DNA from 2 places in the Streptomyces rishiriensis genome. Region 2 is predicted to be linked to the other one. Evidence: predicted binding sites of a transcription regulator. Region 2 holds the regulator's gene; the other holds the start of a gene.
What was found. The regulator HspR, encoded in region 2, represses chaperone genes until heat shock. The targets are predictions, from matches to a motif close to TTGAGNNNNNNNNNCTCAA.
Positions count from the first base shown of each region.

Region 1: lon (endopeptidase La) is a predicted target of HspR. The motif match lies at 10,565-10,583, and genes of this name have one in related genera.

Region 1 is NZ_JAUSWV010000002.1:5,704,413-5,720,222, forward strand. Features, by position in the region: gene fxsT (FxSxx-COOH system tetratricopeptide repeat protein) at 1-318, shown strand, start outside; gene QF030_RS28000 (multifunctional oxoglutarate decarboxylase/oxoglutarate dehydrogenase thiamine pyrophosphate-binding subunit/dihydrolipoyllysine-residue succinyltransferase subunit) at 587-4,405, opposite strand; gene QF030_RS28005 (HAMP domain-containing sensor histidine kinase) at 4,708-5,811, opposite strand; gene QF030_RS28010 (response regulator transcription factor) at 5,808-6,548, opposite strand; gene QF030_RS28015 (spermidine synthase) at 6,671-7,357, opposite strand; gene QF030_RS28020 (rhomboid-like protein) at 7,586-8,437, shown strand; gene QF030_RS28025 (DUF5954 family protein) at 8,608-9,627, opposite strand; gene QF030_RS28030 (GNAT family N-acetyltransferase) at 9,759-10,415, opposite strand; gene lon (endopeptidase La) at 10,606-13,020, shown strand; gene QF030_RS28040 (MarR family winged helix-turn-helix transcriptional regulator) at 13,189-13,689, shown strand; gene QF030_RS28045 (hypothetical protein) at 13,723-14,514, opposite strand; gene QF030_RS28050 (sensor histidine kinase) at 14,883-15,810, shown strand, end outside.
Region 2 is NZ_JAUSWV010000002.1:4,541,813-4,557,622, reverse strand. Features, by position in the region: gene QF030_RS22810 (WhiB family transcriptional regulator) at 116-1,597, shown strand; gene QF030_RS22805 (hypothetical protein) at 1,642-1,899, shown strand; gene QF030_RS22800 (hypothetical protein) at 1,922-2,455, opposite strand; gene QF030_RS22795 (hypothetical protein) at 2,557-5,685, shown strand; gene QF030_RS22790 (heat shock protein transcriptional repressor HspR) at 5,830-6,288, opposite strand; gene dnaJ (molecular chaperone DnaJ) at 6,294-7,469, opposite strand; gene grpE (nucleotide exchange factor GrpE) at 7,509-8,165, opposite strand; gene dnaK (molecular chaperone DnaK) at 8,162-10,000, opposite strand; gene QF030_RS22770 (undecaprenyl/decaprenyl-phosphate alpha-N-acetylglucosaminyl 1-phosphate transferase) at 10,096-11,298, opposite strand; gene QF030_RS22765 (heterodisulfide reductase-related iron-sulfur binding cluster) at 11,661-13,952, shown strand; gene QF030_RS22760 (Yip1 family protein) at 14,134-15,216, shown strand; gene QF030_RS22755 (hypothetical protein) at 15,405-15,810, shown strand, end outside.

The sequences.
Region 1 (15,810 bases), 1.2 Mb from region 2:
CCGTGGACGCTGGGCTGCGCACTGAACGCCTCGGCCCTGCGCAACATCGTCGGCGACACCGAGAGCGCCGCCGACCTCAGCCGCGACACGGTCACCCGGGCCACCGAGTCGCTCGGCCGGACCCACCCGCTGACCCTGTCGGCGCGGATCGCGTACGCGGCGGACCTGCGCGGTCTGCGGGACCGGCGGCAGGCGGAGAAGGCCGAGCAGGAGGCCCTCTCGGACCTCGACTCGACGCTCGGCAGCAAGCACCCGCACACCGTCTCGGCCCGGTCCCGCAACCGCCCCTACTGGGACTTCGAACCCCAGGTCATCTGAGAACCCCCGGTCGTCCGAGAACCCACGGTCGTCCCGCGAGAACCCCCGGTCGTCCCGCGACCCTGGTCGCCCGGCAACCCCGGTCGTCCCGCGACCCCCGTCGCCCGGCAACCCCGGGTCGGGGCGTCCGGGCAGGCCGACCGCCGGGCGACGGCGAAGGGCCCGCCCCCGAAACCTCCGGGGGCGGGCCCTTCGCCGTCGGACAGGTCCGCCGGACGAATCCTTCGGACACGTCGGTCGGACGCGTTCGTCAGGCGGGTTCGAGGGCTCAGGCCTCGAACACCTCACGCACCAGCTGCTCCTGCTCCGCTTGGTGCCGCTTGGCGGAGCCGACCGCCGGGGACGAGCCGTGCGGGCGCGAGATGCGGCGCAGGCGCTCGCCGTGCGGCACGTCCGCGCCGACCGCGAGGTCCAGGTGGTCGATCAGGTTCAGGGCGATGAACGGCCAGGCGCCCTGGTTGGCCGGCTCCTCCTGGGTCCAGAGGTACTTCTCGGCGTTGGGGTACTTGTTGACCTCCGCCTGGACCTCGGCACCCGGCAGCGGGTACAGCCGCTCGAGGCGGATGATCGCCGTGTCCGTGACGCCGCGCTTCTGACGCTCGGCCTCCAGGTCGTAGTAGACCTTGCCGGCGCAGAAGACGACCTTCTTCACGGCCGCCGGGTCGGTGACCGTCGTGTCACCGATGACCGGGCGGAACTGGCCGCTCGTGAACTCCTCCGCCTTCGACGCGGCGGCCTTCAGGCGCAGCATCGACTTCGGGGTGAAGACGACCAGCGGCTTGTGGTGCGGGTTGTGCACCTGCCACCGCAGGAGGTGGAAGTAGTTCGACGGGAGCGTGGGCATCGCGACCGTCATGTTGTTCTGCGCGCAGAGCTGGAGGAAGCGCTCGACGCGGGCCGAGGAGTGGTCCGGGCCCTGGCCCTCGTAGCCGTGGGGGAGGAGGAGCGTGACACCGCTCGTCTGGCCCCACTTCTGCTCGGCCGCCGAGATGTACTCGTCGACCACGGTCTGCGCGCCGTTGACGAAGTCGCCGAACTGCGCCTCCCACATCACGAGCGCGTCGGGACGGGCCAGCGAGTAGCCGTACTCGAAGCCCATCACCGCGTACTCGGAGAGGAGGGAGTTGTAGACGTTGTAGCGGGCCTGCTCGTCGTTCAGGTACTGGAGCGGGGTGTGCTCCTCGCCCGTCTCGCGGTCGATGAGCACCGCGTGGCGCTGACCGAAGGTGCCGCGCTGCGAGTCCTGGCCGGACAGCCTGACCGGGGTGCCCTCCAGCAGCAGCGAACCGACGGCCAGCGTCTCGCCCATGCCCCAGTCGATCGTGCCGTCCTCGACCATCGTCGCCCGGCGCTGGAGCTGGGGCAGCAGACGCGGGTGGACGTGGAAGTAGTCCGGGATGTTGACCTGGGACTCGGCGATGCGCTTGACGACCTCCGCGGACACGGCGGTGTTGACCGCTACGGGGAAGTTGTCCTGCGGCTCGTGGGCGTCGCCGGCGGCGGGCTGCGCGGTGGCCTCGCGGACCTCCGTGAAGACCTTCTCCAGCTGGCCCTGGTAGTCCTGGAGCGCCTGCTCGGCCTCTTCCAGGGTGATGTCGCCGCGACCGATGAGGGACTCGGTGTACAGCTTGCGCACCGAGCGCTTCTTGTCGATCAGGTCGTACATCAGCGGCTGGGTGAAGGCCGGGTTGTCCGACTCGTTGTGACCGCGGCGGCGGTAGCAGATGAGGTCGATCACCACGTCCTTGTTGAACGCCTGGCGGAACTCGAAGGCCAGCCGCGCGACACGGACGACGGCCTCCGGGTCGTCGCCGTTCACGTGGAAGATCGGGGCCTCGATCATGCGCGCCACGTCGGTGGCGTACATCGACGAGCGCGAGGATTCCGGGGCGGCGGTGAAGCCGACCTGGTTGTTGATGACGATGTGGACCGTGCCGCCCGTGCGGTAACCGCGCAGCTGCGACATGTTCAGGGTCTCGGCCACCACGCCCTGGCCCGCGAAGGCCGCGTCGCCGTGCAGGGCGACCGGCAGGACGGTGAAGTCCGTGCCGCCCTTGTTGATGATGTCCTGCTTGGCGCGGGCGATGCCCTCGATGACCGGGTCGACCGTCTCCAGGTGGGACGGGTTCGCGGCCAGCGACACCTTGATCTGCTCGCCGTCCAGGCCCGTGAAGGTCCCCTCGGCGCCCAGGTGGTACTTCACGTCGCCGGAGCCGTGCATCGACTTCGGGTCGAGGTTGCCCTCGAACTCGCGGAAGATCTGCGCGTACGACTTGCCGACGATGTTCGCCAGGACGTTCAGCCGGCCGCGGTGGGCCATGCCGATGACGACCTCGTCGAGGCGCGACTCGGCCGCGCTGTCCAGCACCGCGTCGAGCAGCGGGATGACGGACTCGCCGCCCTCCAGGGAGAAGCGCTTCTGGCCGACGTACTTCGTCTGCAGGAAGGTCTCGAAGGCCTCCGCCGCGTTCAGCCGGCGCAGGATGCGCAGCTGCTCCTCGCGCTCCGGCTTGCTGTGCGCGCGCTCGATGCGGTCCTGGATCCAGCGGCGCTGCTTCGGGTCCTGGATGTGCATGAACTCGACGCCGGTGGTGCGGCAGTACGAGTCGCGCAGCACGCCGAGGATGTCGCGCAGCTTCATCAGGGACTTGCCGGCGAAGCCGCCGACCGCGAACTCCCGCTCCAGGTCCCACAGGGTGAGGCCGTGCTCGGTGATGTCGAGGTCGGGGTGCTTGCGCTGGCGGTACTCCAGCGGGTCGGTGTCGGCCATGACGTGGCCGCGGACCCGGTAGGAGTGGATCAGCTCGAAGACCCGGGCGGCCTTGGTGACATCGTCGTCGTGGCTGGCGTCGATGTCCTTGAGCCAGCGGACCGGCTCGTAGGGGATGCGCAGCGCCTCGAAGATCTCGTCGTAGAAGCCGTTCTCGCCGAGGAGGGAGTTGGCGACGACACGGAGGAACTCGCCGGAGGCGGCGCCCTGGATCACCCGGTGGTCGTAGGTCGACGTGAGCGTCATGACCTTCGAGATGCCGAGCTTGTTCAGGGTGTCCTGGCTGGTGCCCTGGAACTCCGCCGGGTAGTCCATCGAGCCGACGCCCATGATGACCGACTGTCCGGGCATCAGACGCGGCACGGAGTGCACGGTGCCGAGGCCGCCGGGGTTGGTCAGGGAGACCGTGACGCCGGTGAAGTCGTCCATCGTCAGCTTGCCGTCGCGGGCGCGGCGGACGATGTCCTCGTAGGCCTGCCAGAACTCGAAGAAGTTCAGCGTCTCGGCCTTCTTGATGCCGGCGACGACGAGCTGGCGGTCGCCGTTGGGCTTCACCAGGTCGATGGCCAGACCGAAGTTGACGTGCGGCGGCTTGACGAGGGTGGGCTTCCCGTCCTTCTCCGCGTAGTGCCAGTTCATCGACGGCATGGCCTTGATGGCCTGCACCATCGCGAAGCCGATCAGGTGCGTGAAGGAGATCTTCCCGCCCCGGGCGCGCTTGAGGTGGTTGTTGATGACGATGCGGTTGTCGAACAGCAGCTTCACCGGGACCGCGCGCACGGACGTGGCCGTGGGCAGCTCCAGCGAGGCGTTCATGTTCTTGGCGACCGCGGCGGCGGGGCCGCGCAGCGTCACGAACTCCGGACCCTGCGCCGGCGCGGCCGAGGCGGCGGCGGGCGCGGGCTTCGCGGCGGCCGGGGCCGCCTTCGCCGGAGCCGGAGCAGCGGCAGGTGCGGCGGCCGCGGGCTTCGGGGCGGCGGCCGGCGCGGGAGCCGGCGCGGCGGGCGCCGGAGCAGCGGGCGCAGCCTGGGCCGGAGCGGCCGGAGCGGCCGGAGCGGCCGGCGCCGGGGGCGTGGTGGTCGCTGCGGCCCCCGCGGCCGCAGTACCCGCCGGAGCCGAGGGAGTGGCGGCCCCTGGCTTGTAGTCGGCGAAGAAGTCCCACCAGGCACGGTCTACCGAGTTCGGGTCCTGGAGGTACTGCTGATAAATCTCGTCGACGAGCCACTCGTTCGGCCCGAACGCGGCAGCGGGATTCTTGCCCGCTTGGTCTGCGTCGGTCGAGATACTCGATGCGTTACTGGGGGACTGTGGCGACACGGCGGCAACCGCCCTCTTCCGCTTCACAAGGTGATGGACAGCGGGAATAAAGGCTACGCCCCCTTGAGGGGGAAGGTCAGACCGGGCCCGTGCATCGTCGCGTAAGTCACATCGGAAGGTGCGTTTCGCGGCTGTAAATGGCGGGAAACAAGCGCGGTTGCGCGTCAAAAGGGATGTGTTGATGCGGGTCGCGCACGCTGAGCGTGCGGACCCGTGCCGACCTGGGACGGTCCGGTGCCTGATCACACGTGTCCGTCAGCGCGGACGTCGGTGGATCTTGTGGCTCCGGTTCGAACTTTACGTCAACTTGAGACGGAAGACTCTCCCGGAAGGGTGACAAGAATCCGGCAGCCCCGCTCGGATTCGGCCACTCCGATCCGGCCGCCGTGAAGATCGACCGCCCAGCGGGCGATCGCCAGCCCCAGCCCCGTGCCGCCGTCGCTGCCCGGTCCGTGCGGCCGGCGGACGGCTCCCCGGTTGAACCGCTCGAACACGCGGCGCCACTCCGAGCGCGGAATGCCGGGCCCCTCGTCCAGGACCTCGATCTCCAGCGACTCCGGCAGCGGCCCGCGCCGCGCCTTCACCGTCACCCGTCCGTGCGGCGGGCTGTGCTTGACCGCGTTGTCGATCAGGTTCGCGACGACCTGGTGGATCCGCTCCGGATCCGCGTGCGCGGTCAGCTCCGGCGGGGACACGTCCAGGTGCAGATGGACGTCGGTGCGCGTGTGGTTGCCGCCCGATCCCATCGTGGCGCGCGCCGAGGCGACCATGTTGGCCTCCTTCAGCACCCCGGACAGGTACGGCCACACCTCGAAGCGCCGCTTGCGCAGCGGGACGACGCCGTTGTCGAGGCGGGACAGGTCCAGCAGCGTCTCGACCAGCCGCCCGAGCCGCTCGGTCTGCTTCAGGGCGGTGCGCATCGTCTCGGTGTCCGCCTCGGCGATGCCGTCGACGACGTTCTCCAGTACGGCGCGCAGACCGGCGATGGGCGTGCGCAGCTCGTGCGAGACGTTGGCCACCAGCTCCTTGCGCTGTCGGTCCTGCGCCTCCAGCTCGTCCGCCATGACGTTGATCGTCTGGGCCAGGTCGCCCAGCTCGTCGCGGCGGTTCTCGCTCACCCGACGGGTGTAGTCGCCGTGCGAGATGGACCGGGCCACCGTGTTCATCTCGTCCAGCGGCGCGGTGAGCGAATGCGCCACGAACTGCGTGATCAGCAGTGTGGCGATCATCGAGAAGACCGTGATGAAGCGGAGCTCCGTCTTGGTGTGCACCGCGATCATCGACAGACCGGTGGTGATCAGCACCGAGATGACGACCAGCGCGCCCAGTTTGGTCTTGATCGAGAACGGGCGTACTCGGCCCCAGGGCTCCCCGGGGCTTCTCGGTCCGTCCTGCCCGGGGCTCATGGCGTCGGGGTCTCCAGCGCGTAGCCCACGCCGTGCACCGTACGGATCCGTTCGGCGCCGATCTTCCGCCGCAGCGCCTTGATGTGGCTGTCGACGGTGCGGGTGCCGGAGGCGTCCGCCCAGTCCCAGACCTCCGCGAGGAGCTGCTCGCGGGAGAGCACCGCGCGCGGGGTGTTCGCCAGGCAGACCAGCAGGTCGAACTCGGTGGGCGTGAGGTGCACGTCCTCCGAGCGCACCCGCACCCGGCGCTGCGCGTGGTCGATCTCCAGCTCGCCGAGCCGCAGGATCCCGCTGCGCGGGGTCGTCGCCGCGATCGCGGCCCGCTCCACCCGGCGCAGCAGCACGTGCACGCGTGCCGCCAGCTCCCGCATCGAGAACGGCTTGGTCATGTAGTCGTCGGCGCCCACGCCGAGCCCGACCAGCATGTCGGTCTCGTCGTCGCGCGCGGTGAGCATCATCACCGGCACCGGACGGGAGGCCTGCACACGACGGCAGACCTCCAGGCCGTCGAAGCCGGGCAGCATGATGTCGAGGATCAGCAGGTCGGGCTGCCAGGCCTCTGCCGTGTCGACGGCCGCCGGGCCGTCGCCCGCCGTTTGCACGAGGAATCCCTCGGCGCGCAGGCGGGCCGCGATGGCGTCGACGATCGTCGGGTCGTCCTCGACCACCAGAACGCGCCGCTGCGCGCCGGGCGTCGCCGTCGCCGTGCTGTTGTGTGCGGTGTGTGTCTGCTCCATCGCCCGCCCCTGAGTGTGCTTTCCGGAACCAGTGGGGTGATCCCTTGTCTGCGCATGACTGCGGTTGACGCGTAAATGATCGGCGTCAGGGGTGCAGCGTACGGGGAGTCACCACGGCTTTGCTATCCAGGCCGGACCGCGAGGTGCACGACGTCCGGCACGCCTCGGGCAACCGGGATCTCTTCGGTACGCACCTGCTGGAACCCGGCATTCCTCATGGTTCCCTCGAATTCCGCAGAGGGCTGGGCCGACCATACGGCCAGTACCCCACCCGGCCTCAACACCCGTGCGCAGTTTGCGAGTCCGGCCGTGGAATAGAGGCTGTCGTTGCCCTCCGTGACGGTCCAGTCGGGCCCGTTGTCGATGTCGAGGCATACCGCGTCGAACGTGTCGCATGTCTCATTGACGTAGTCGAGCAGATCCGCTTCGACGATCTTCGATCGGGGGTCGGCGAGCGCGTCCCCGGAAAGCGCGGCCAGCGGGCCGTCGACGTGCCAGTCGATGACGGCGCGCTCGCGCTCCACGACCGTGACGGCGCCCCAACGGGGATCGGCGGCGGCGTGCGCCAGGGAGAAGCCGACGCCGAGGCCGCCGATCAACAGGTCGGGCGACGGGCGGCCGTTCAGCGCGTCCCGTGCGGCGTCGACCAGGAGCCGCTCCGAGCGGCCGTCCGATGTGTCCATCAGGAAGCAGCCGTTGGCGATGATCTGGAGCAACTCCCCGTGCCGGCGCAGGACGACCTCGCCGTAGGGGCCCTCACGACGGTCCAGTACTTCGGGTGCGTCGGGGATGTCGTACGGGGTGGGCATCGGCCCATCCTGGCATTTCCCTGACGGTTTGTTGAGGGATTTCCGTGGACGGCGGATGAGGTTGACGTACAGGCGTTCAGGGCGGCTTCGGGGCGGCCTGGGGGCACGTGGGAAACGGCCGGGAGAATTCTCGGAGCTTTCTGTGAATCGGCTCAGGCGTGGCGTCGGTCACAGACAACGGACCGGTACGGCACGAAGGGTGGGGCGAGACGGAAGGAGCGCCTCACGGTGGAACGCACGGCCGCATCCACGAGCCCGCCTCCGCCCGGCGTCCACGCTCCGCTGGACGGCATCCCGGGCCAGCGCACCCCGCCCCGCGCCGAGCCGCCCTTCGGCGCGGCGGTCGGGGCGCCCGTCGAGTCGGCGTTTGATGCGGCGTTTGATGCGTCCGTCGAGCCGTCCGTCGAGCCGTCCGTCGAGCCGTCCGTCGAGCCGCCCGTCGAGCCGTCCGTCGAGGCGGCTCCCCGCCGCCGGTACCGGATCCCCACTCCTTTCACCCTCTCGTACGCGGCCGTCCTCGCCGTCACCTCCTGCGTCACCGCGCACGCCGGCCCCTCCCTCGTGCACGCCCTGCACCAGGGCTCCAGCACCGACGTCGCGCACCTGGTGCGGACCCCCGTGCTGGTGCTGGTGGCCAGCGCGCTCTGGGTGGCGGGCGGCTTCGCCTCCCCGTTCACGCTCGGCTTCCTTGCCGTCCTCACGCTGCTGGAGCGGCGTACAGGCGGCGTCCGGACGGCCGCCGTCTTCCTGCTCGGGCATGTCCTGGCCACCCTCGCGACCGAGGTGCCGGTGGGTCTGGCCGTGCTCGTGGGCCGGCTGCCCGAGAGTTCGCTGCACCGCCTCGACTACGGCATCAGCTTCGGTGTCGCCGCGAGTGTCGGCGCCCTGGCGGGTCTGCTCGAACCGTGGCTGCGCCTGCCGCTGCTCGCCGTCTTCGGCGGGATGCTGGTCCAGGACCTGATCGCCTTCACCGATCCCATGACGAACTGGGGACACCTGATCGCGCTGGCGATAGGCGTGGGCACCTGGCCGTGGCTCCGGCGGCCGCCGCGGACCGGGCCGCCGCTTCCCGCCCGCTGAAGGCCGCCCCGATCGAGCCCTCCACTGTCGCTCGCCGGTTCTCGCCGGTTCTCGCCGGATCTCGCCGGATCTCGCCGGTTCTCGGCGGTCCTGGGCGGCCCCCGGGTCTCACCGGCCCCACATGATTCACCGGCTCACCGGTCTCACCTGTCTTCGGCGGTCCTCGGCGGTCAGTCGTCGTACTGGACCGTGCCGTCCGTGTGCAGGGTGGGGTGGAGCTTCATGGGGCCGTACTCGTCGAGGTCCGACGGGCGGGGCGGCTCGGGGCCGTCGGGACCCAGGCGGACCATCCGCTCGACGCGGCAGATCCGGAACACGCGGTCCTCCACACTCGCCTCGTCGGCCCGGCCCGCCGCCCGGAACGCCTCCGCCGCCCGCGCGTACAGGGCCTTCTTGCGCTCGTCGAAGCGGTAGAGCATCGCCCAGACCCGGGCCATCCCCTCGTACAGCGAACGGCGCGCCTCGTGCGGGGTCGCCGCCAGGGAGCCGCACGGGGTCCAGCCGGACCCGTCACGTTCGGCCACGGAGAAGCCGACGGGCAGCCGCACCACGTCCGGGTGCGTCCGGGCGGCCCATTCGGAGTCCGCGCGCACGTCGGCGGGGAAGCGGGCGCCCGTGTACGTGAAGTCGCGCAGGCCCAGCCGGAGGGCGCCCGCCATCGGGCCCTCGTCCCGGCCGGGGTCCAGGACGTAGCCCACGTCCGGCGACGGGGCGGCGCCCGGGTCCTCCCACGACGGGCACACCGGCTCGAGGTCGGTGGGCCGGGGCGGCTCCAGGCCGTCGTCGCCGGTCCGGGCGAACTCGTCGCCGCGCACCACCCGGTAGCGCACGCCCAGGGCCTCCACCTCGTCGGCCGGGGCCCGCTCCAGCACGGCCACGGCCGCCAGCAGCTCGCGCCGGGCGGCGCGGTCGTCGGTGCCGTCCTTCGCCTTGAACCACAGGTGCGAGTTGAGTCCGTCGCGGGCCTGCTGGGGCATGCCGTCCACCACCGGCTTCAGCAGCCGCCAACCCGGGTCGGCCCTCGCCCGGTCCCGTGCGGCGACACCGAAGACGGGTCCGCGCAGCGCGATGTGCGGATAGCGCCGCGAGGCCTCGACGGCGTCCGCCTCCGTCACCCAGGCGACGGGGTCGTCACGGCGGACCAGGTCGGCGTGGAGGGCGTCGAGACGTCGCTTCCAGTCATCGGTCATACGCGCATTGTGGTCGTGGCGGCGGACGACTTCGGGGTGAATGCCACAAGTGGGCGGGGTACGGAGAGGGGGCGCGAGGGGCGCGCCCCGTCGTGCGGCGCCGAGGGGTGCGCCCTCCGGGCCCCCGGACGTCACCTCCGTGTCTCTCCCGTGAACTTCGCGCTGGTCAGCGATGACTCGACGCGCCACCCCAGGGACTCGTACAGTGCCCGCCCCTGCGGCGTCGCCCCCAGGACGCCGGTGCGGGCGCCCTGTTCGGCCGCCGCCCGGTGCAGCGTCCGCATGACGAAAGCGCCGAGTCCGCGGCGGCGGTGGCCGGGGGAGGTCTCGATCTGGTCGACGACCGCCGTCGCGCCGGTCGGGGCGATCTGCCCGCGTGCCGCCAGGGAGCCGTCCGGGGCCGCGACCATGGTGCGGGTCACGCCGCCGCGCGACCAGGTGCGGGTCCGGTAGCCGTCGGGGGCGGCGCCGGGCGGGGTGTCCGGGAGCGGGGCCGTCATCAGGAAGCCGGGCTCGGGGTCGATCCACCAGCCGGGACCCAGCCAGGGCCCGACCACCGCCGGGTCGGCGAACACCTTCAGCCAGACGCCGGCCCCGGTCACCGCGCCCGCCACTTTCCGGACGGTCGGCTCCGCCACCGCGTCGTTCGTGGCGCCGAGCACATGCCGGGTGACGTGATCGGTGCGCGTCCCCACGTCGACGGTCCAGCCCCAGGACTCGGCCACGGGTGGAGCGGCCCCCCGCGACACGACCCACCCGTCCACCCATGCCTGGACGAAACGATCCATGACAACCCCCTGGAAGCGGCCGCGTAACGGGCTCATCGCTTATTGGCCTCTTACGTCTGACCGTAAGTCCGAAGCGGCCCGCCGCAACAGCCGTGATCGCCCACAGCGAACGGGCCCTCGGGTGGGGAACATTCGAAGACTCAGGTGCATTGAGTCGGCATAGCTCAACTTGACTGCCGAAGGGGAGATCATGGCTTCGCTGTCCACCTCACTCACCCTGCCCGTGTTGCCTCTCGACGACGAGGTCGTGCTCCCCGGCATGGTGGTTCCACTGGACCTCAACGACACCGATGTGCGGGCCGCGGTGGAGGCCGCTGAGGCCGCCGCCCGTTCAACGCCCGGCAAGCCTCAGGTACTCCTGGTGCCGCGCGTCGACGGGACCTACGCGGGCACCGGTGTGCTCGGCACCGTCGAGCAGGTCGGCCGGCTGGCCGACGGCGACCCGGGCGCGCTGATCCGCGGCCGCGGCCGCGTGAAGATCGGCGCGGGCACCACCGGGCCCGGCGCGGCCCTGTGGGTCGAGGGGACGAGGGTCGACCAGGCCGTCCCCGAGCCGCTGCCCGGTCATGTCGCCGAACTCGTCAAGGAGTACAAGGCGCTCGCCACCGCCTGGCTGCGCAAGCGCGGCGCCTGGCAGGTCGTCGACCGCGTCCAGGCCATCGACGACGTCTCCACGCTCGCCGACAACTCGGGTTACTCGCCGTTCCTGACCACCGAGCAGAAGGTGGAGCTCCTGGAGACCGCCGACCCGGTGGTCCGCCTGAAGCTCGCCACCCAGCAGCTGCGCGACCACCTGGCCGAGCAGGACGTGGCCGAGACCATCGCCAAGGACGTCCAGGAGGGCGTCGACAAGCAGCAGCGCGAATTCCTGCTGCGGCGCCAGCTCGAGGCCGTGCGCAAGGAGCTGCGCGAGCTCAACGGCGAACAGGAGGGCGAGGAGTCCGACGACTACCGCGCCCGTGTCGAGGCCGCCGACCTGCCCGAGAAGGTCCGCGAGGCCGCCCTCAAGGAGGTCGACAAGCTGGAGCGGTCCAGCGACCAGTCGCCCGAGGGCTCCTGGATCCGCACCTGGCTGGACACCGTCCTCGAACTGCCGTGGAACGAGCGGACCGAGGACCGGTACGACATCCAGGGCGCCCGCTCCGTCCTCGACGCCGAGCACGCCGGCCTGGACGACGTGAAGGAGCGGATCACCGAGTACCTCGCGGTGCGCAAGCGGCGCGGTGAGCGCGGCCTGGGCGTCGTGGGCGGCCGGCGCGGCGGTGCCGTGCTGGCGCTCGTCGGCCCGCCCGGGGTCGGCAAGACCAGCCTCGGCGAGTCCGTCGCGCACGCCATGGGCCGCAAGTTCGTCCGGGTCGCCCTCGGCGGCGTCCGGGACGAGGCCGAGATCCGCGGTCACCGCCGTACGTACGTCGGCGCGCTGCCCGGCCGGATCGTGCGGGCGATCAAGGAGGCCGGGTCGCTGAACCCGGTGGTGCTCCTCGACGAGATCGACAAGGTGGGATCCGACTTCCGGGGCGACCCGGCGGCCGCCCTGCTGGAGGTCCTGGACCCGGCGCAGAACCACACGTTCCGCGACCACTACCTGGAGGTCGAGCTCGACCTGTCGGACGTGGTCTTCCTGGCCACCGCCAACGTGCTCGAAGCCATCCCGGAGGCGCTGCTCGACCGTATGGAGCTGGTCCGCCTCGACGGCTACACCGAGGACGAGAAGGTCGTCATCGCCCGCGACCACCTGCTCCCGCGCCAGCTGGAGCGGGCCGGCCTGGACAGGGACGAGGTGACCCTCGACGAGAGCGCGCTGCGCAAGCTCGCCGGCGAGTACACCCGCGAGGCGGGGGTGCGCACCCTGGAGCGGTCCATCGCGCGGCTGCTGCGCAAGGTCGCCGCCCAGCACGAACTGGGCGAGCGGAAGCTGCCGTTCACCATCCGGGACGAGGACCTGCGCGCGCTGATCGGCCGGCCGCACCACGTGCCCGAGTCCGCCCAGGACCCGGCCGAGCGCCGCACGGCCGTGCCCGGGGTCGCGACCGGCCTCGCGGTCACCGGCGCCGGCGGTGACGTGCTCTTCGTCGAGGCGTCGCTGGCCGACCCGGAGACCGGCGCGGCGGGCCTGACCCTGACCGGTCAGCTCGGTGACGTGATGAAGGAGTCGGCGCAGATCGCGCTCAGCTTCCTGCGCAGCCACGGCGCCGAACTGGAACTGCCGGTGGGCGACCTGAAGGACCGGGGCGTGCACATCCACTTCCCGGCGGGCGCGGTCCCGAAGGACGGTCCGAGCGCCGGCGTCACGATGACGACCGCCCTCGCGTCCCTGCTGTCCGGCCGCCTCGTCCGCACGGACGTGGCGATGACCGGCGAGGTCTCGCTGACCGGCCGGGTCCTGCCGATCGGCGGTGTGAAGCAGAAGCTGCTCGCCGCGCACCGGGCCGGTGTCACGACCGTCGTGATCCCCAAGCGCAACGAGCCCGACCTGGACGACGTCCCGGCGGAGGTGCTGGACAAGCTGGACGTCCACGCCGTCACGGATGTCCGCCAGGTCCTGGAACTGGCGCTCGCACCCGCCACGAACGGCGCGGCGCCGGAGGTTCCGGTCGCGGCGTGACGGACGCGACCGGAAGCGGAAGGCCCGGGTCCCTTGAGGGAGACCCGGGCCTTCCCGGTTCCGCCGCCGGCCCCGCACCGGGGTCCTGGGAAGCGCCGCCGGTCGCTGCCTGCGAAATACTGAGGAGCTGCGCCGATGGCGGCGACCGGCGAGATCAGGGGTGCTGACGTGCACGAGGACACAAACGGCGACGGACGCGACAGCGGGTCCGGCACGTCGTCGCGTGGTGTGGAGCAGGGCGACCGGGAGTTCCTGTCCCTGGAGCGGGAGCTCACGGTGCTGCTGCGCCGGGCCCGCGCCAACCAGGGGGAGATGGCCCGTGAGGTCCACCCGGACCTGGAGTCCGCCGCCTACGGGCTCCTCGTCCGGCTGGAGGAGTGCGGCCGTCAGCGCGCCACGGAACTCGCCGGCTACATCGGGGTCGGCAAGGCCACCATGTCCCGGCAGCTGCGCGCCCTGGAGCAACTCGGACTGGTCGCCCGCGAGCCGGACCCGGCGGACGGCCGCGCCTGGCTCGTCGACCTCACCGAGGAGGGGCGCACCCGGGTGAGACGGGTCCGCGAGGCCCGCCGCGAGCGGTACGTCACCCACTTCTCCGACTGGGACCCCCAAGAGGTCTCGGAGCTGGCCCGGCTGCTCCACCAGCTGAACCGGGGGATGGAGAAGTAGCCGGAGCGAGTCAGGGGGAGCACGGCGACGCCGTCACAGCTCCACGCACACCACCGTCGCGTCGTCGTGCGTCTTCGCCCGGCCCAGCAGGACCCGTCCGGCGTCGTCGTCCGCCCGCTCCAGCTCCCGCACCCGTTCCACCAGCGGCCGCGCACCCTTCTCGCGGACGAGGGTGAACAGGTCCGTCCAGTCGCCCTGGCCGAAGAGTTCCGTCCAGCGGGTCGCCCCGTCCGACAGCGCGGCCAGCGAGCGGACCTCCGCGCGCGGCACGCTCGCGGTGACCGCCCGGGCGGCCGCACCGGGGTCGGCCGCGGCCGTGAAGAAGCCGCCCTCTCTGTTACGGAGCGTGCCGTCGACGACCTCGGCGCTCCGCAGCAGGGCGCGCGGCAGCCGGGCCAGCCGGTCGTCGCGGACCGGCGTGACCGTGCCGTCCGGGGCGGCCAGCAGCAGCGTCGCGTCGCACAGGACCAGGTACTCGACGGTCAGCGGCGACCAACGCGCGAGGACCACGGTGGCCTGAGGGGTGCGTGGGTGAGAAAGGTCACAGGTGTCCGCATGGGCCCCGGCGGTACGCGCGATGGCGCGGGCGAGCGCCTCGGCCAACGGAACATCCGGGAGGGAAACGGTCAGTTCGGTCAGGGCGCCGCCGAGCCGCGCGGTGAACCACGGGACCGAGTGCAGACAGCCGGCGCCGCCCGGCGGCGGCGTCACCCCGTCCAGCAGGACGAGCGAACCGCCCTGTCCGGAGGCGGGAAGTCCGATACTCGCGAAGTCCTCGTTGGGGCGGGCCCGATCGCCGGCCTCCGACACAAGTTCCGTACGCATCCGGTCAGTCTGCACGACCCCTTCACAGCGTTCGCAAAAGGCTGGCACCCTTCCCGGAATTGACGTAGCTCCGCAGGTCAGACGCCTGATTTGGGTAGGATTGAAGCACTCCGGGAAGACGTGGCGGCGAATACTGTCAAAGCCCGCCGCCCACGTCCAACCGGCCTGCCGCGCGCGGGCGCTGCGCACACCGGAGAAACTTGCCCGCCAACTCCCCTCCGATGTTCACTCCTTCGGGTGGCGGGGCAAGCGATGCGGGGCCCCTGCCCACCGGCACTGGGAGGGTCGGGAACCGTACCGGACGTACGCACCAGTTGACGGAGCGTCACATCCGGCCCATGGCACACGAGTCAGGAATGCGAGCACCGGTGCAGAAGACGCGGCCTCGGCGTACAGGCAGGCAGACGGCCTCCGAGGGGGGCGCGGAGCGCACCCCCGTCGGCAAGGGCCGTCCGACCCATGTGCGCAACCGGCTGATCGTCGCGGTGGCCGTCGTGGCCGCCGCCGTAGCCGGGGCGGGCGCCCCCTCGATCCTCGCCGCCTCCGGGCAGCTGAAGGACTCCCAGGACCTGGTCACCCTGGCCGAACAGACCCAGGACGCCCTCGCCCTCGCCCAGTCCCTGGCGGACGAGCGCGACGAGGTCACCACCTACGTGGCGGCCGGCCGGGTGAAGTCCAAGGCGCCCTCCACCCAGGGCAGCGCCCGGGTGGACCGCCAGGCGCGCGAGCTGACCACCGGGACGGAGGTCTCCGAGGCGCTGCGCGAGGCCCTCGGCTCCGTGCCGTCCGTGCGCCAGTCCGCCCTCACCGGCAAGAGCACGGCGCTCCAGGCGCACGAGGCGTACTCCGGCGCCATCGCCGCGCTCCATGTGCTCGTCGACCGGCTGGCCGAGGAGATGCCGCCCCGCGCGGGCTCCGGCGCCTACGCCCTCGCCGAACTCGACACCGTCGTCCAGCAGGCCTCCGCGACCCGGGGACTGCTGCTCGCGGCACTGAACGTGCCGACGGGTACGGAGACCGCGTACGACCCCGTCACCGGGCGGTCGGTCACCGAGAAGGTCTCCTCGGACGCCGACACCAAGCAGCGCAACGCGCTCACCGCCGCAGCGCAGCAGGCCCGGCTGCGCTCCGACGCGGCCCTCGCGGACTTCCGGGAGGGCGCGCCGCAGGAGGCGGTGGCCGCGTACGACTCCACGGTCACCGGCGGAGACGTCGACACGGCCGAGGCCTACCTCGCCTCCCTCACCGACCAGCCGAAGCTGAGCGACGGCGAACTCGACACCAGCGTCAAGAAGC
Region 2 (15,810 bases):
GTCTCGTCACTGTGCCAAGTCGGCACATGCTTTGCAGATGCGTTGCACGGGGTTGACGGAACGTCTTAGGCTCCCCCCCGATCACGTATCACCACGGGGGACGACACACATGCCTATGGCCAGCCATACGGCGCTTCCCGCGCGCCCCGCGCGCGGGCCGGTACGGGGAGCGGGGGCGGGGGCGGGGGCCCACACTCCCGACGCCGCTCTGCCCTGCCAGCGCCGACCGGACGTCTTCCAGCATCCGCTGCTGGAGGCACCCACGGACATTCCGCACACCTCGCCCGAACAGCGCCACCAGCACCTCGTACTGCTCCGCACCGCCCGCGACCTGTGCGCTTCCTGCCCGTTGTGGGCGGAATGCCTCCAGGACGCCGTGGCCCACGCAGAGCCCTACGGCTACGCGGCCGCGACCACGCTCGACGACCGTCGCTGGATCCGCCGCGCCCTCGGTGTCGGCGACGCGAACGGCGACCTGCCCACCCACACGGTGGACGGCCCCGGCGCGGGCCCCGGTTACAGCTCCGGCGAAACGTCCCGCCGCCTGCTCCGCCTGCGCTCCCTCAGCACCGGCACGGCCGCCCGGCACGACGCCGAGCCCGGTCAGCCCGTGCTGGAGCGAATCCTCGACGCTTTCGACGCGCGCCAGGACCAACTGGCCAGGCAGCGCAGTGAGTTGCCTGCCATCCCGAGGCAGTTGCACGAGCACACGACCTCACAGCAGACGCAGGGCGACGGTCACCATTCCAGACGTACCCACCCGGAAAGCAGGAGCGAGGACATGGCAACGGCCGAGTCCGGGCAGCGGATCGCCTTCTCGTACGAGGATCCCGCCCAGGCCGTACGACAGGCTCTGCTGGCTCCTCTGATCCGCTCCGCCCTGCCCACGCTCACCGGCCTGGAGCAGCTGGTCGTGATGCTGGCGAGCGTGCCCGGCGGCGAGATCGCGCCGGAGCTGCCGGACACCATCCGCGGTGCGCGCAAGGCCGTGGAGGCACTGGCTCCGCAAGGCGGCCGGGGTTCCTGCGACCCCGCCGGGACCGCTCCCGACACCGCCGGCCCGCTGCGCGCCCTCACCGGCTCGGTCTCCGTCGAACTCGCCACCACCGACCCGGTGGCGGCCCTGCGCCGCGACTTCCTGGAACCGCTGCTGCGCGAGCTGGCCACATCGCTCGCCAACATCGAGAAGGTGACGACGATGCTGGCCGCGACCGGGGCCCCGGACGGCGACCGGATCCCTCTGGAACCGATCCGCATCGCGCTCCAGGGCATCCGCGCGTGTCTCCCCCACCCCGCCCCGTCCGGCAGGACGTCCGCCGGCACGGGTCAGGCCGCCACCCTCGTGCCCTCCGGCGCCCCCAGCATCCGGGCAGCCGTGGAAACGGCCGTCTCGACCTTCCCCGCCTCCTTCTCGGCCCGTGACGTCCTGCGCGCGCTCCCGCCCGGCGTGTACGGCGACCCCTCCAAGACGATCAGCAACGTGCTGTCCGCCCTCGTCAAGTCGGGCCGCCTTCAGCGCCTCGCCCGGGGCACGTACGCTCGCACCGTCGACGTCCCCATCGACGTCGTCGAACAGGACGAGGCGAAAAGCGCCTGAGCCGGAACTGATCCGGAACCGAGCCGGAAGGACCCAGAGCCCCGATGACCGAACCGACGCCGCCACCCCCCGCCACGGCGGACGCCCAGGTGCACGTCTTCTCCCCCAACGCCGGCCTGATCGACGGCGTCCCGGTCACCGCCCCGCCCTACGGCGACATCCAGGACGTCGTCCTGGCGATCCTCCAGCAACGCGCCCAGCAGCTCGGCGCCCCCACCCCGGCCACCATCACCGACAACCGCTACGGCGGCGCGATCCGCCTCCTGATCCACCCGGACGGCACAACGGAACAGCTGGGCTGAGCCCTGTCCGCCGGGCCCGCACTCAGGCCTGCGGCCCGCTCTGGCCGGGCGGGCGGCTGACCTCGTCGATGTCGGCGAGGATCTTCCGCGTGAGGTCGATGTCCATCTGGAGGATGTCGCGGTCGAACTTCGCCGGCTCCCGCTCGTAGCGTGCCCTGCCCGCCTCGGAGGTGAAGGCGGAGGCGGGGACCGCGTCCTGGCCCGGAGGGATGAACTTCAGGACCTCCTCAGAGGCGGCCAGCGCGTACGCCATCGCACCCCGGTACCTGTGGTGCTCGGATTCGGGTGAGTTGAGCATCTCCAGTCCTGCGCGGCGCGAGACGTCGTGGGCGACCCCGACGAACTCACCGGGGTCGATGATCTCGGACGGCTCAGGGCCACCGAAGGCCGGCGGAGGCGGGGGGATCTCGTCGGCCATCAGGAAGGCGAAGTTCCGGTTGCGGCCGCACTGGGTGCAGGGCCCCTCGTACACGGCGACGATGCCGTCACCGCGCTGCTCCAGGCGGTGCCGGCGGACGAAGTCGGAGCTCCCGCACTCGCATGGATGCAGGTCCATGTACAGGTGCGCTTCAAGTGAGGAACGGGCTCTCAACATGGGATGATCCTAAAGTCTGTTGTGCGGTGTGCATATGTACAGAGCCTGGGGGAGGGCATCACGTGGACACATCGGCCGATCCGCAGATCTTCATGGGGACGCTCGGGCCGGGCGGAACCGTACAGCAGCAGGATCTCGTGTGGGCCGCGAGGCGGGACATGGGCGCGGTGGCAGCCGTCGTCCTGGGGGACGGACTGGCCTCCCTCACCCCGGCCCAGACCGAGGACGGCCGCCAGTATTTCGTGTTGCAGGACAGTCGCGGGGAATCCGCCCAGATCTGGGTGGACGCCATTCCATTGACGACGGGAGCGATCGCCGACACGGCGACAAACACCGCCTCCCAGAACTACGTCATCCGGGTGTCCGACCGCCTTCCGACCGCGATGCTGGGGCGAGTCCTCGCCCACGAACTCGGTGAGCTCGCTGCGGTGCGCGAACGCGCCGCCGAAGGTCTGACCCCCGTACGGGAGAGCCTCCTGCGCGAAGGAGCGGAACTCCCCGCGGACCAGCAGCTGTCCGCAGCGGATCGAGGCCGCATAGGTGAGCTCAACTGGCTCGCCGCGCGTAGCGCGGACCCCGATCTCTCCCCTCAGCAACAGAGGGAAGCGCGTGCGGAGTTCTCGGCGCTGCTTGATCCGTACGGCATCCGCCCGACCGCTGCCATGAGCGACGAGGAAGCGTTCCGCCCCCAGGAGAGGGCGGCACGCGTGCGACACCGGGCGTCGGCCGATTTCCTCTCCGCCGGCTCCCGGCGCTTGGTCACCGCCCTCGCCCACCCCATAGAAAACCTCTCCCCCGCCGACGCCGCCGCCCTCCAGGCCTCCCGGGACGCCGCTCTCCGGGCGGAACGGCAGGTCGAGGCGTTCATCGGGCGGCGGGACGTCACCATGCCCATGCCGGGCTACGACCAGAACGGCCTCCCCCTCCCCCGCGACGAGCTCGAACCCGCCGCCGAACGGTGGGCCGAGTACCGCGCCCAGGTCAGCGAACGCACCGTACGGACGCTGGAGGGGCAACTCGCCGAAGGCCAACTCCCGCTGCGCAAGGTAGTGATCGGTGGCGGGGCGAGTCTCACCGGGCGCGACCCGGAGGCGCTGCTGGTGGACGGCGCGGGCCGCTGGCACCTGGACCCCGGTGACGGGATCGTGCAGTCGGCGGACCAGGACCGCGACCTCGCGCAGTGGATGGGCGTCGACCCGTACGCGGCGGTCGAGGACCCCCGGCACCGCATCTCCATCCACGCCGTCCGGGTCTGGGAGGACCAACTCGCCACGCAGGGCGACGTGGTGAACGGCCACGCCCGTCTGCGGCTGGGCCGGGACGGCGAACTCCTCGCCGAGGTCCGCACGTTGGGCGAGGACGGCACGGAGAAGGCGACCCCCCTCTGGGTGGCGTGCGACGGCACCCCCAGCATCGCCACCGGCCTCACACCGGAACTCGTACCGGGAACGCCGCGTGGAGAATTCGCCGTGGAGAGCCGCATCGAAGCAGTACGGCTGATCGGTGAGCGGCTGCGGGAGTTGGAGGGGCAGGGGTTCGCCGGTGCGGGCGAGATGCGCACCTGGCTGACCCAGGCCGAACGCAGCGGCGCGGACACCGCAACCCTCCTCGGCGCCCTGGACTCGTACGCCGCACTGAAGGACGCCCTCTCGGCCGGCCTGGGCACCGCGGACGAGACCCGCATGAGCAACTGCTTCACCGCTCTCGACTCGACGCAGAAGTGGGAGGCGGCGCGCGAAGCCGCGGAGGGCCGGGCGCTGCTGGGCGACGAGGTCGCCGAGAACCGTTTCGATCCGCAGGCCGCCAAGGAGTGGATCGTCGTGGGTTCCGGCGGCACCGCCGTCGCCAACGCGGAGATCATCCTGATCCGGAATCCGGACACCCACGTCACGATCATCGGCTCGGCGCCGCCGCCGGCGTTGCAGCACCAGGTCCAGTTCCCGGCGATGGAACAGAGATACGGCCATGGCGAGGGCGGCCAGAAGCGCCTGTCCTTCGTCGAGGCACGTGTCGGGGCCATCGAGACCTACCAGGACGAGCAGGGCGAGACCCGTTTCCAGGTCCCCTACGTCGAGAAGGGCACCGGGGAACGGAGAGTGGCCCGCAGCGACGGCTACGTCACCAGCCTCGGCCGCACCAACCCCCTCCCGCCCGCCCTCCAGGTCCTCGCCGACGAGGTGCGGGACCGGGGTGGCGAGATCTCCGGGGACCTGCTGTTCGACAAGGACGACCAGTACATCGGCTACGGACTCACCTTCGCCGTGGACGGCAGGGAACACCGCGTCGACGTGGACGGCGCGGCCTCCTGGCAGCTGCCGCGCGAGATCTTCGCCCCGGAGACGGGAATCCAGGGCCAGTTGAACGGGATGGGCGTCCGCGGCCTGCCCTCCGAGACCGGCAACGCGGCCCCGGGTTTCTCGCCGATCGCCCGCCAGAGCGCCCTGCGCGCACGCGCCGTCGCGGCGGCAGCGGCAGGCGACCCCGACGCCGTACGACGGCTGTCGACGATCCCGGAGCGCTGGCGCCGCCCGGACCTGAGCCAGGACCTGAGCGGGGCTGGCAGCCCGGACCTGAGCCAGGATGGCAACCGGGACCTGGGCCAGGATGGCAGCCGGGACCTGGGCCAGGATGGCAGCCGGGACCTGGGCCGCCAGGACCCGAGCCGCAACGCCAGCCCCGACCCGAACCAGGACCTGAGCCAATTTCAGAGCCTGGACCAGGGCCTGGACCAAGCCCGGGACCAGGGCCGAGGCTCGGAGCCGCCGACCACGAGCCCCCAGAGCCCCGCCCCGCCCGCAGAAACCAAGGAAAAGTCCGAACCCACGGCGGAGCGGACCCCGAGCGCGGAACAGACCCCGAGCGCAGAGCAGCCCCCGAGCGCAGAGCAGCCCCCGAACCCTGTCACCGCCCCAGCCCCAGCACCCGCCCCAGCACCACAACCCGCACCGGCGCAGCCTTCAGCCCCGGGCCCGCCCCCAGCACCGGCCCCAACCCCCGCCCCGTCCCCCACCTCCCGTGTCTCCCCCGCCGCCCCCGCCTCCCCCGCGTCCCGCATCTCCGGCTCGCACCTCTGGCAGCTGGGGATACCGCAGGGCGGCGCCAACCGGGCTCCCGCCCCTGCCCAGGAGCCGCCGCAGCAACAGCCGCCCGGGCACGAACGGCCCGAGCCGGACGTCGGCGTGGGCAGCTGACGGCTGACGGCCGACGGCCGACGGCCGAGAAGAACCGACGGCCGAGAAGAACCGACGGCCATGGACAGACAGTGGGGGAGGGGCCCGGAGACGAATCTCCGGGCCCCTCCCCCACTGTCTGTCCGCGTGCTGCCGCGCCGTCGGTCAGTCGGACGACGGCTGCTGCTGCCGCTTCGGCCGCCAGACCACCAGCGCGCTGGTCTGCTGCACCTCCTGGTACGGCACCAGGTCCCGGCGGTAGGAGGCGTGCACCGCCGCCTCCCGCTGCTGCATCGTCGCGGCCGCGCCGTCCAGCGCGGCCTCCAGCTCCGCCGCCCTGGCCTGGAGCGCGGCCACCTGGTTCTCCAGCTCGATGATCCGCTTGATGCCGGCCAGGTTGATGCCCTCGTCCTGGGACAGAGCCTGCACCGTGCGCAGCAGCTCGATGTCGCGGGCCGAGTAACGGCGCCCCCGGCCGGCGGTGCGGTCGGGGGAGACGAGACCCAGGCGGTCGTACTGGCGTAGCGTCTGCGGATGCAGGCCCGAGAGCTGGGCCGCCACCGAAATGACGTAGACCGGAGTCTCCTGGGTCAGTTCATACGGGTTACGCCGACGGCCGTCCATCACTCTCATGCTCCCTTCGCGGCCTCGAACAGCTCCGCCCGCGGGTCCTCGCCCGCGGTCGCCTCGCGATACGACTCCAGCGCCTCACGAGCCTTCCCCGACAAGTCCTTCGGGACACTCACCTCGACGGTGACCAACAGGTCGCCGCGAGTGCCGTCCTTGCGGACCGCGCCCTTGCCCCGCGCCCGCATGGTGCGGCCGTTGGGCGTGCCGGGCGGAAGCTTCAAGGTCAGGGACGGCCCACCGAGCGTCGGCACCCTGATCTCGCCGCCGAGTGCCGCCTCGGTGAACGTCACCGGGACGGTCACCGTCAGGTTGTCCTCCTTGCGGCCGAACACCGGGTGGGCGCCGACGTGGACGACGACGTACAGGTCGCCCGCCGGGCCACCGCGCTCGCCGGGGGCGCCCTTGCCGCGCAGCCGGATGCGCTGACCGTCCGTCACCCCCGCGGGGATGCGGACCTGCATGGTCCTCGACGACTTCGCGCGGCCGCTGCCCTTGCAGTCCAGGCAGGGATGCTCGGCGATCAGCCCCCGGCCCTTGCAGTCCGGGCAGGGGTCGGTCAGCGAGAAACCGCCACCCGAACCCCTGGCCACCTGGCCCGTGCCGACGCAGGTCGGGCACACGCGCGGGGTGCCGTTCTTGTCGCCCGTTCCCGAACACGCCTTGCAGGGGGCCTGCGAGGACATGCGCAGCGGGACCGTCGCGCCCTCGATCGCCTCCGTGAAGGTCAGGGTGACCTCGGTGTCGATGTCCTGGCCGCGCCGGGGCTGGGTGCGGGTCGTGCCGGGGCCGCCGCGGTTGAACAGGCCGCCGAACACGTCCCCGATGCCGCCGCCGAAGCCGCCCTGGGCACCGCCGCCCTGGGCGCCGCCTCCGAAGAGGTCGCCCAGGTCGAAGTTGAAGTTGCCGCCGGCGCCCGGGCCGGGACGGAAGCCGCCGTTGCCGAAGAGGGCGCGTGCCTCGTCGTACTCCTTGCGCTTCTTGGGGTCACCGAGGACGTCGTTCGCCTCGGAGATCTCCTTGAAGCGCTCCTCCGCCTTGGCGTTGCCCTTGTTGGCGTCCGGGTGGAACTCACGGGCGAGCTTGCGGTACGCCTTCTTGATCTCGGCCTCGGTGGCGTCCTTGGGGACGCCGAGGACCTTGTAGAAGTCCTTCTCGACGAAGTCCTTGGTGCTCATCCTCGACGTCCCTCCTCCCACCGGCTCATCCGATCGAGCTCAGCCCTCGTCCGGGCCACCGCTCTCCTTGTCGTCGGCCGCCTCCGCCTCGTCGGCCTTCGCCGCCTGCGCACCGGGCTGCGGTTCGGCGACGGCCACCCGCGCGGGGCGGATCGTGCGTTCGCCGATCCGGTACCCGGGCTGAAGGATCGCCACGCACGTCGTCTCGGTGACGTCGGGTGCGTAGCTGTGCATCAGGGCCTCGTGGATCGTCGGGTCGAAGGGCTCGCCCTCCTTGCCGAACTGCTGGAGGCCCATCTTGGCCGCGACGGTCTCCAGCGATTCGCCCACCGACTTGAAGCCGCCGACGAATTCGCCGTGTTCCCGCGCGCGGCCGATGTCGTCGAGGACGGGCAGGAGCTCGGTCAGGAGGTTCGCGATGGCGATCTCCTTGACCGCGATCCGGTCGCGCTCGACCCGGCGGCGGTAGTTCTGGTACTCGGCCTGGAGGCGCTGGAGGTCCGCGGTGCGCTCGCCGAGAGCGGTGCGCACCTGGTCCAGCTGGGCCACCAGACCGGCTGTCTGGTTCGCGTCCCCGGCCGGGGCCTCCCCCGCCGCCGAGGCGGAAGAGGGGTCGGCCTTCGGCTCGGCGTCTTCAGGGGTGGCGCCGGAGGGGACGTCAGGCTTCTCCTCGAAGCCCGGAGTCTCCTCCGTCACGCGGCACCGTCCTTGCGCTCGTCGTCCACGATCTCGGCGTCCACGACGTCGTCGTCGCCCTTCGGGGCGTCGGCCTGGGGAGCGTCGGCGCCCTGACCGGCCTGGGCGTCGGCGTACATGGCCTGGCCGACCTTCTGCGAGACCGCGGCGACCTTCTCGGTGGCGGTGCGGATCTCGGCGGTGTCCTCGCCCTTGAGCGCGGCCTTCAGCTCCTCGACGGCGGCCTCGACCTCGGTCTTGACCTCGCCCGGGACCTTGTCCTCGTTGTCCTTGAGGAACTTCTCCGTCTGGTAGACGAGCTGCTCGCCCTGGTTGCGGGACTCGGCGGCCTCGCGACGGCGGTGGTCCTCGTCCGCGTACTGCTCGGCCTCCTGGCGCATGCGGTCGACCTCGTCCTTCGGCAGCGAGGAGCCGCCGGTGACGGTCATCTTCTGCTCCTTGCCGGTGCCGAGGTCCTTGGCCGTGACGTGCATGATGCCGTTGGCGTCGATGTCGAAGGCGACCTCGATCTGCGGGACGCCGCGCGGCGCCGGCGGCAGACCGGTCAGCTCGAACATGCCGAGCTTCTTGTTGTAGGCCGCGATCTCGCGCTCACCCTGGTAGACCTGGATCTGCACCGACGGCTGGTTGTCCTCGGCCGTCGTGAAGATCTCCGAACGCTTCGTCGGGATCGTCGTGTTGCGCTCGATCAGCTTGGTCATGATGCCGCCCTTGGTCTCGATACCGAGGGACAGCGGGGTCACGTCGAGGAGCAGGACGTCCTTGACCTCACCCTTGAGGACACCGGCCTGGAGCGCGGCGCCGATGGCGACGACCTCGTCCGGGTTCACGCCCTTGTTGGCGTCCTGACCGCCGGTCAGCTCCCTGACGAGCTCGGCGACGGCGGGCATCCGGGTCGAACCACCGACGAGAACGACGTGGTCGATCTCGGAGAGGTTGATGCCGGCGTCCTTGATGACGTTGTGGAACGGCGTCTTGCAGCGCTCCAGCAGGTCGGCCGTCAGCTGCTGGAACTGGGCGCGCGTGAGCTTCTCGTCCAGGTGCAGCGGGCCCTCGGCGGACGCCGTGATGTAGGGCAGGTTGATCGAGGTCTCGGTGGACGAGGACAGCTCGATCTTCGCCTTCTCGGCGGCCTCGCGCAGACGCTGGAGCGCCATCTTGTCCTTGGCGAGGTCCACACCGTGGCCGGCCTTGAACTGCTGCACCAGGTAGTCGACGACACGCTGGTCCCAGTCGTCACCACCGAGGTGGTTGTCGCCGTTGGTGGCCTTCACCTCGACGACGCCGTCACCGATCTCCAGGAGGGACACGTCGAACGTGCCGCCACCGAGGTCGAAGACGAGGATCGTCTGGTCGTCCTTGTCGAGGCCGTACGCGAGCGCGGCCGCGGTGGGCTCGTTGACGATGCGAAGGACGTTGAGACCGGCGATCTCGCCGGCTTCCTTCGTCGCCTGACGCTCGGAGTCGTTGAAGTACGCCGGGACGGTGATGACCGCGTCGGCCACCTTCTCGCCCAGGTAGGCCTCGGCGTCGCGCTTGAGCTTCTGCAGGATGAAGGCGCTCATCTGCTGCGGGTTGAAGTTCTTCCCGTCGAGCTCGATCGTCCAGTCCGTGCCCATGTGACGTTTCACGGAGCGGATGGTCCGGTCCACGTTCGTGACTGCCTGGCGCTTGGCCACCTCGCCGACGAGCACTTCACCGTTCTTGGCGAAGGCGACGACGGACGGCGTGGTCCTGGCACCCTCGGCGTTGGTGATGACGGTGGGCTCGCCGCCCTCCAGAACGCTGACGACGGAGTTTGTTGTGCCCAGGTCGATGCCGACCGCACGTGCCATGGTGATCTTCCTCCAGCTGACTTGAGTGGAACGGACTCAAGTGTGCACGAGCCTCCCCTCTGGGTCAACAGACCTGAGTCACACCCACTCAACTCTTATCCGTTCCTTACGCGCAAGGAGGCGTTGACCTGCGGCGATACAGATCGCCCGGTCCGCCGTACACCGGATTCCGGGTGATGCGCATGGTCCTCGGATTGACGTCGGCCCTCGGATTGACGCCGGGGCGCGTACACCGAAGCGGACCCCGATCCGGGGCGAGGGGCGGGGCGAGGGGCGGGGGCACGCTGCGCGCCCCGGGCCCGTCGGTCGCGACGGCCACGCGCGCGTGGCGGCCCGTACACCGCGACCCGCAGCATCCCGAGCACGACGACGAGTACCACGCCGGCCACCCACCACACCGCCCGCGCGTCCGCCCACCCGGCGTGCACCAGCACCCCGACGAGCACCGCGCCGAAGGCCGCCACGCCGAGCAGTACGGTCACCCCCTGCGCGGTCAGCCCCAACCGCCGCAGCCGGTGCGCGAGGTGGTCGGACGTGCCACGCAGCAACGGCCGTCGGGCCAGCCGCCGCGACACCACGACCAGGACGACGTCGGCCACGGCGACCGCGGTGAGCGCGAACAGCACCCCCGCGCCGGCGACCGGAGCGTGTCCCGCGCGGGCGGTCACGGCGGCGGCCGCGAGGAGGAAGCCCGCGAAGAGCGACCCGCACGCCCCGAGGGCGACACGCGCGGGAGGCCAGTTGTGCATCAGGAAACCGGTCAGCGCGGCGGCGAACACGCTCAGCAGCACCGCCAGCCCGTCCATGACCTCGACGGCGGCACAGGCGGCCACCCCGAAGGCGGTGACGACCCCTACGGTTCCGGCCACGCCGTCGGCGTGATCGAGCGAGCGGAAAGCCAGGGCGACGAAGGTGATCCAGCCGACACTTGCCACTCCGGCCACCACCCCGGTGTCGCCGTACGGCACCACGAAGGCGGCCGCGGTCGCGGTGCCGACCACCAGGAACCGCGCGTTGAGCCGCCACACGTCCGCGACCAGCCCGAGGGCGGCGACGGCGCCCCCCGCGGCGAGCAGCACCTCGATGCCGTCCCCGAGCGGGGCGATGCCCGTCCAGTCCCCGGCAACCGCGACGAGACAGGTGGCGAGCACCACGGCGGCGCCCCCGAACAGCGGCACCCGCCGCTGCCGCTGCCGCCGGTCGAGCAACCCCAGGCGCAGGGCGGGCACACGCAGCAGCGCGGCGAGGACGGCGGCGAGGAACAGGGCGGTGATGGCGGCGACGATCCCGTAGAGCACGGATATAAATTAGTCACATATGTATCAATTTGGTACGAATAACACGGCCGAATCGCGACCTGATCCCTACCGGAACCCGACCCTCCCCCACCCTGGAGTCATCCCGGGAACGACCCGGCCCCCCACCCGGACCCGGATTCGTCCCCCACCACCCCCGCCCTGAACCCCACCGGGATCCCAGCGGAACCCCACCGAAATCCCACCGGGATCCGGCCCGAACTCGGCCGGATTCTGAGGCAACCCTGAGCGACTGAGATCACTCCGCACCCCGCTACAGTGCGACGGAGAATACGGGGTAGTCTCAAACGGACTGCATAAGTTACCGCTTAGTAATTTCCCTCGCAGGCCCGAGGAGCCCCCAAATGCAACTCGCCGCGATCATCGTGTCGCTGCTTCTGACCGTGGTCGGCGTCGCCCTGATCGCACGTGCCATCGGCCAGTTCGTCCGGTACTTCAAGCTGGGCCAGCCGCTCCCCGCCGGAGCCCGGACAGACAACCCCTACGCGCGCAGCGTGACGCTGGTACGGGAGTTTCTCGGCCACACGCGGATGAACCGCTGGGGCATCGTGGGCTTCGCCCACTGGTTCGTGGCGATCGGCTTCCTGACGCTGCCGCCGACCCTCGCCCAGGCGTTCGGCCAGCTCTTCGAGGCCGACTGGGTGCTGCCGGTCATCGGCGACTTCCTGCCGTTCGAGCTCTACATCGAGTTCATCGGCGTGATGACGATCCTGGGCATCGTCGTCCTCATGGCGATCCGCCTGCTGAACCTGCCCTCCCGCGCCGGCCGCAAGTCCCGCTTCGCCGGCTCCAAGGCCGGTCAGGCCTACTTCGTCGAGTACGTCATCCTCACCATCGGCCTCGCCATCTACGTGCTGCGGGGCCTGGAGGGCGCACTGCACCACGTGGAGCACTACGAGGCCGGCTACTTCGCCTCGTACCCGCTCGTCCTGGCCTTCAAGGGACTGGGCGTCACCACGCTCCAGAACCTGGTCTACCTCGTCGCGATGATCAAGATCGGGACGTCGTTCATCTGGATGATCGTGGTCTCGCTGAACACCAACATGGGTGTGGCCTGGCACCGCTTCCTGGCGTTCCCCAACATCTGGTTCAAGCGCAACGCCGACGGCGCCACCGCGCTGGGCGCCCTGCTGCCGATGACGTCGGGCGGCAGACCGATCGACTTCACCGATCCCGGCGACGACGACGTCTTCGGCGTCTCCCAGGTCGAGCAGTTCTCCTGGAAGGGCCTGCTGGACTTCTCCACCTGCACCGAGTGCGGCCGCTGCCAGTCGCAGTGCCCCGCCTGGAACACCGGCAAGCCGCTCTCCCCCAAACTGCTGATCATGTCGCTGCGCGACCACGCCCACGCCAAGGCCCCCTACCTCCTGGCCGGCGGCGGCAAGACCGCCGAGGGCGAGGAGAAGGCGACGGCGCAGCAGCTCGAGAACGTGCCCGCGCCCGCCCTCGCCGAGGCCGCACGCCCGCTGGTCGGCACCGCCGAGGAAGGCGGCGTCATCGACCCGGACGTGCTGTGGTCGTGCACCACCTGCGGCGCCTGCGTCGAGCAGTGCCCCGTCGACATCGAGCACGTCGACCACATCGTCGACATGCGCCGCTACCAGGTCATGATCGAGTCCGCGTTCCCCTCCGAGGCGGGCACGATGCTCAAGAACCTGGAGAAGAAGGGCAACCCCTGGGGCCTGGCGAAGAAACAGCGCCTGGAATGGACGAAGGAAGTCGACTTCGACATCCCCGTCGTCGGCCGCGACATCGACGACCTCACCGACGTCGAGTACCTGTACTGGGTCGGCTGCGCCGGCGCCCTGGAGGACCGCGCGAAGAAGACCACCAAGGCCTTCGCCGAACTCCTGCACATCGCCGGCGTCAAGTTCGCGATCATGGGCGGCGACGAGAAGTGCACCGGCGACTCCGCCCGCCGCCTGGGCAACGAACCCCTCTTCCAGGAACTCGGCACCGACAACGTCATGGCCCTGAACACCGCCTTCGGCGAGGAACTCGACGACGACGGCAAGGCCACCCAGGAATCGAAGAAGCCGCAGTCCGCGAAGAAGATCGTCGCGACCTGCCCGCACTGCCTCAACACCCTCGGCAACGAATACCCGCAGCTCGGCGGCGACTACGAAGTCATCCACCACACCCAGCTGCTCCAGCACCTCATCGACGAGGCCAGACTCATCCCCGTCACCCCCGTCGAGGGCCTCATCACCTACCACGACCCCTGCTACCTCGGCCGCCACAACAAGATCTACACACCCCCGCGCGAGATCATCGCCAGCGTCCCCGGCCTGCGCAACGAAGAGATGCACCGCCACAAGGAACGCGGCTTCTGCTGCGGCGCCGGCGGCGCCCGCATGTGGATGGAAGAGCGCATCGGCAAACGCATCAACAACGAACGCGTCGACGAAGCCCTCTCCCTCGACCCCGACATCGTCTCCACCGCCTGCCCCTTCTGCCTCGTCATGCTCACCGACTCCGTCAACGGCAAGAAGAACGAAGGCAAGGCCAAGGACACCGTCCAGGTCGTCGACGTCTCCCAGCTCCTGCTCGAATCCGTCAAGACCCCGGTCGACGACGAGCCCCCGGCGGGCGGAACGGCGACCGAGAACGAGCCGGAGCCGCAGCCGGTGAAGTAACCCGGGTAGCAGTCACCGGGAAGTAACCCGAACGGCTGTACCGCAGCGATACCGACGCCCCCGTGCCCCCCGTGGCCACGGGGGCGTCGCCGTTCGCGCCGCACTCCTCCACCACCCCGACGCCCCGTACGACCTTCCCCTGAAGAACCACTGATTCCCGTCCCGTTACTCCCCTTAGGGGATGTCACAGCTCGGCAGCAAAGCCGTGCCCGGACGGCAGGCCCCGGCACGTGGCTCTCCGGGACCAGGTACGTTCGAAGACGTGGCTGGATTCAGGATCGGACGCGGCGGCCGGGACAACCGTGCCCCGCAAACGCGACCGCAACAACCTCCGTACGGGCAGCAGGCGCCCCAGGGACCGTCGCGGTCCTCAGGGCCGTCGGGACCCTCGGGGCCGTCGTACGGCTACCCGTCGGCCCAGCAGCCGTACCCGCAGCAGCGTCCGCAGTACGGCGGCACGGGTGCGGGCGGCGGCCAGTGGCCGCAGGCGAACGGCGGAGGGTACGGCGGCCAGAACGGCGACGAGCCGGAGTACTTCGGCGGTGACGCCCCGTACGGCGCTCCGGGCGGCCCCGGTGGCCCGGGAGGCGTCCCGCACGACCCGTACGCCGCGAACAATCCGGGCCACACCCAGGCCTTCTCGATCGACGAGCACCACCAGTACGACCAGTACAACCAGGGTGGTACGTATCACGCGGGCTCGGCCCCGGCGGGCCCGGTCGGTCCGCGTCTGCGCTGGAAGGAACTGCTGAAGGGCATCGTCCTCGCCCCCAAGCAGACGTTCCTCCAGATGCGGGACTACACGATGTGGGGCCCCGCCCTCGTCGTCACGTTCCTCTACGGCCTGCTCGCGGTCTTCGGCTTCGACGACACCCGCGCGGACGCGATCAACGCGACGCTGTCCAACGCGATCCCGATCGTCCTGACGACGGCCGTCGCGATGGTGCTGAGCTCCTTCATCCTGGGCGTGGTCACCCACACCCTGGCCCGCCAGCTGGGCGGCGACGGCGCCTGGCAGCCCACGGTCGGCCTCTCCATGCTGATCATGTCGCTCACGGACGCCCCGCGTCTGGTCGTCGCGATGTTCTTCGGCGGCGACGCGTCGTTCGTACAGCTGCTGGGCTGGGCGACGTGGGTGGCGGCCGGCGCCCTGCTGACCCTGATGGTCAGCCGCTCCCACGACCTGCCGTGGCCGAAGGCGCTGGGCGCGTCGTCGATCCAGCTGATCGCACTGCTGTCGATCGTGAAGCTCGGCACGTTCTAGCACCTGGCGGACATCACGAGGGCCCTCGGCGGGTTGGCCGGGGGCCCTTGGCATGCCGTCACCGAGCGCAGCCTCCCACGAGCGCCATACGGAGCAAAAAACCAGAAATACCGCATGTCGCACCATGGCAACTACAGAGCGTAATACATTGTGACTGTTCCCTACACCCTCCTATACAAGGAGTGCGCGTGAAAGCTCGCTTTGGCGTGAGGCGGGGAACGGCGCTCGTGGCCGCCCTGCTGGTCGCCGTCATCGCCCTGATCCTTCCGGGATCGGCAGCCGCCCGGACGGACGACGGCCCCACCCACTCGGACCACTGGGGCGTGATCGCCCGCAACACGATCGGCTCGCCGGTCGCCGAACTCCGCAACGGGCCCTACGGCCCGTTCGGCACGACGGGCGCCGCCGCCAGACCGCCGTACGGGCGAGGCAGTCTCGGCATCGAGGTGGCGGACGACTCCACCACGCTGACCCCTCCCAGCGAGAAGGTCGACTTCGGCAATGAGGTGGACTTCTTCGGCAAGCAGGTGCTGGGGCTGCGCCGAGTCGGTTTCCACGTGTTCCAGACGGGCGAGAACGTCGGCTACGGGGGCC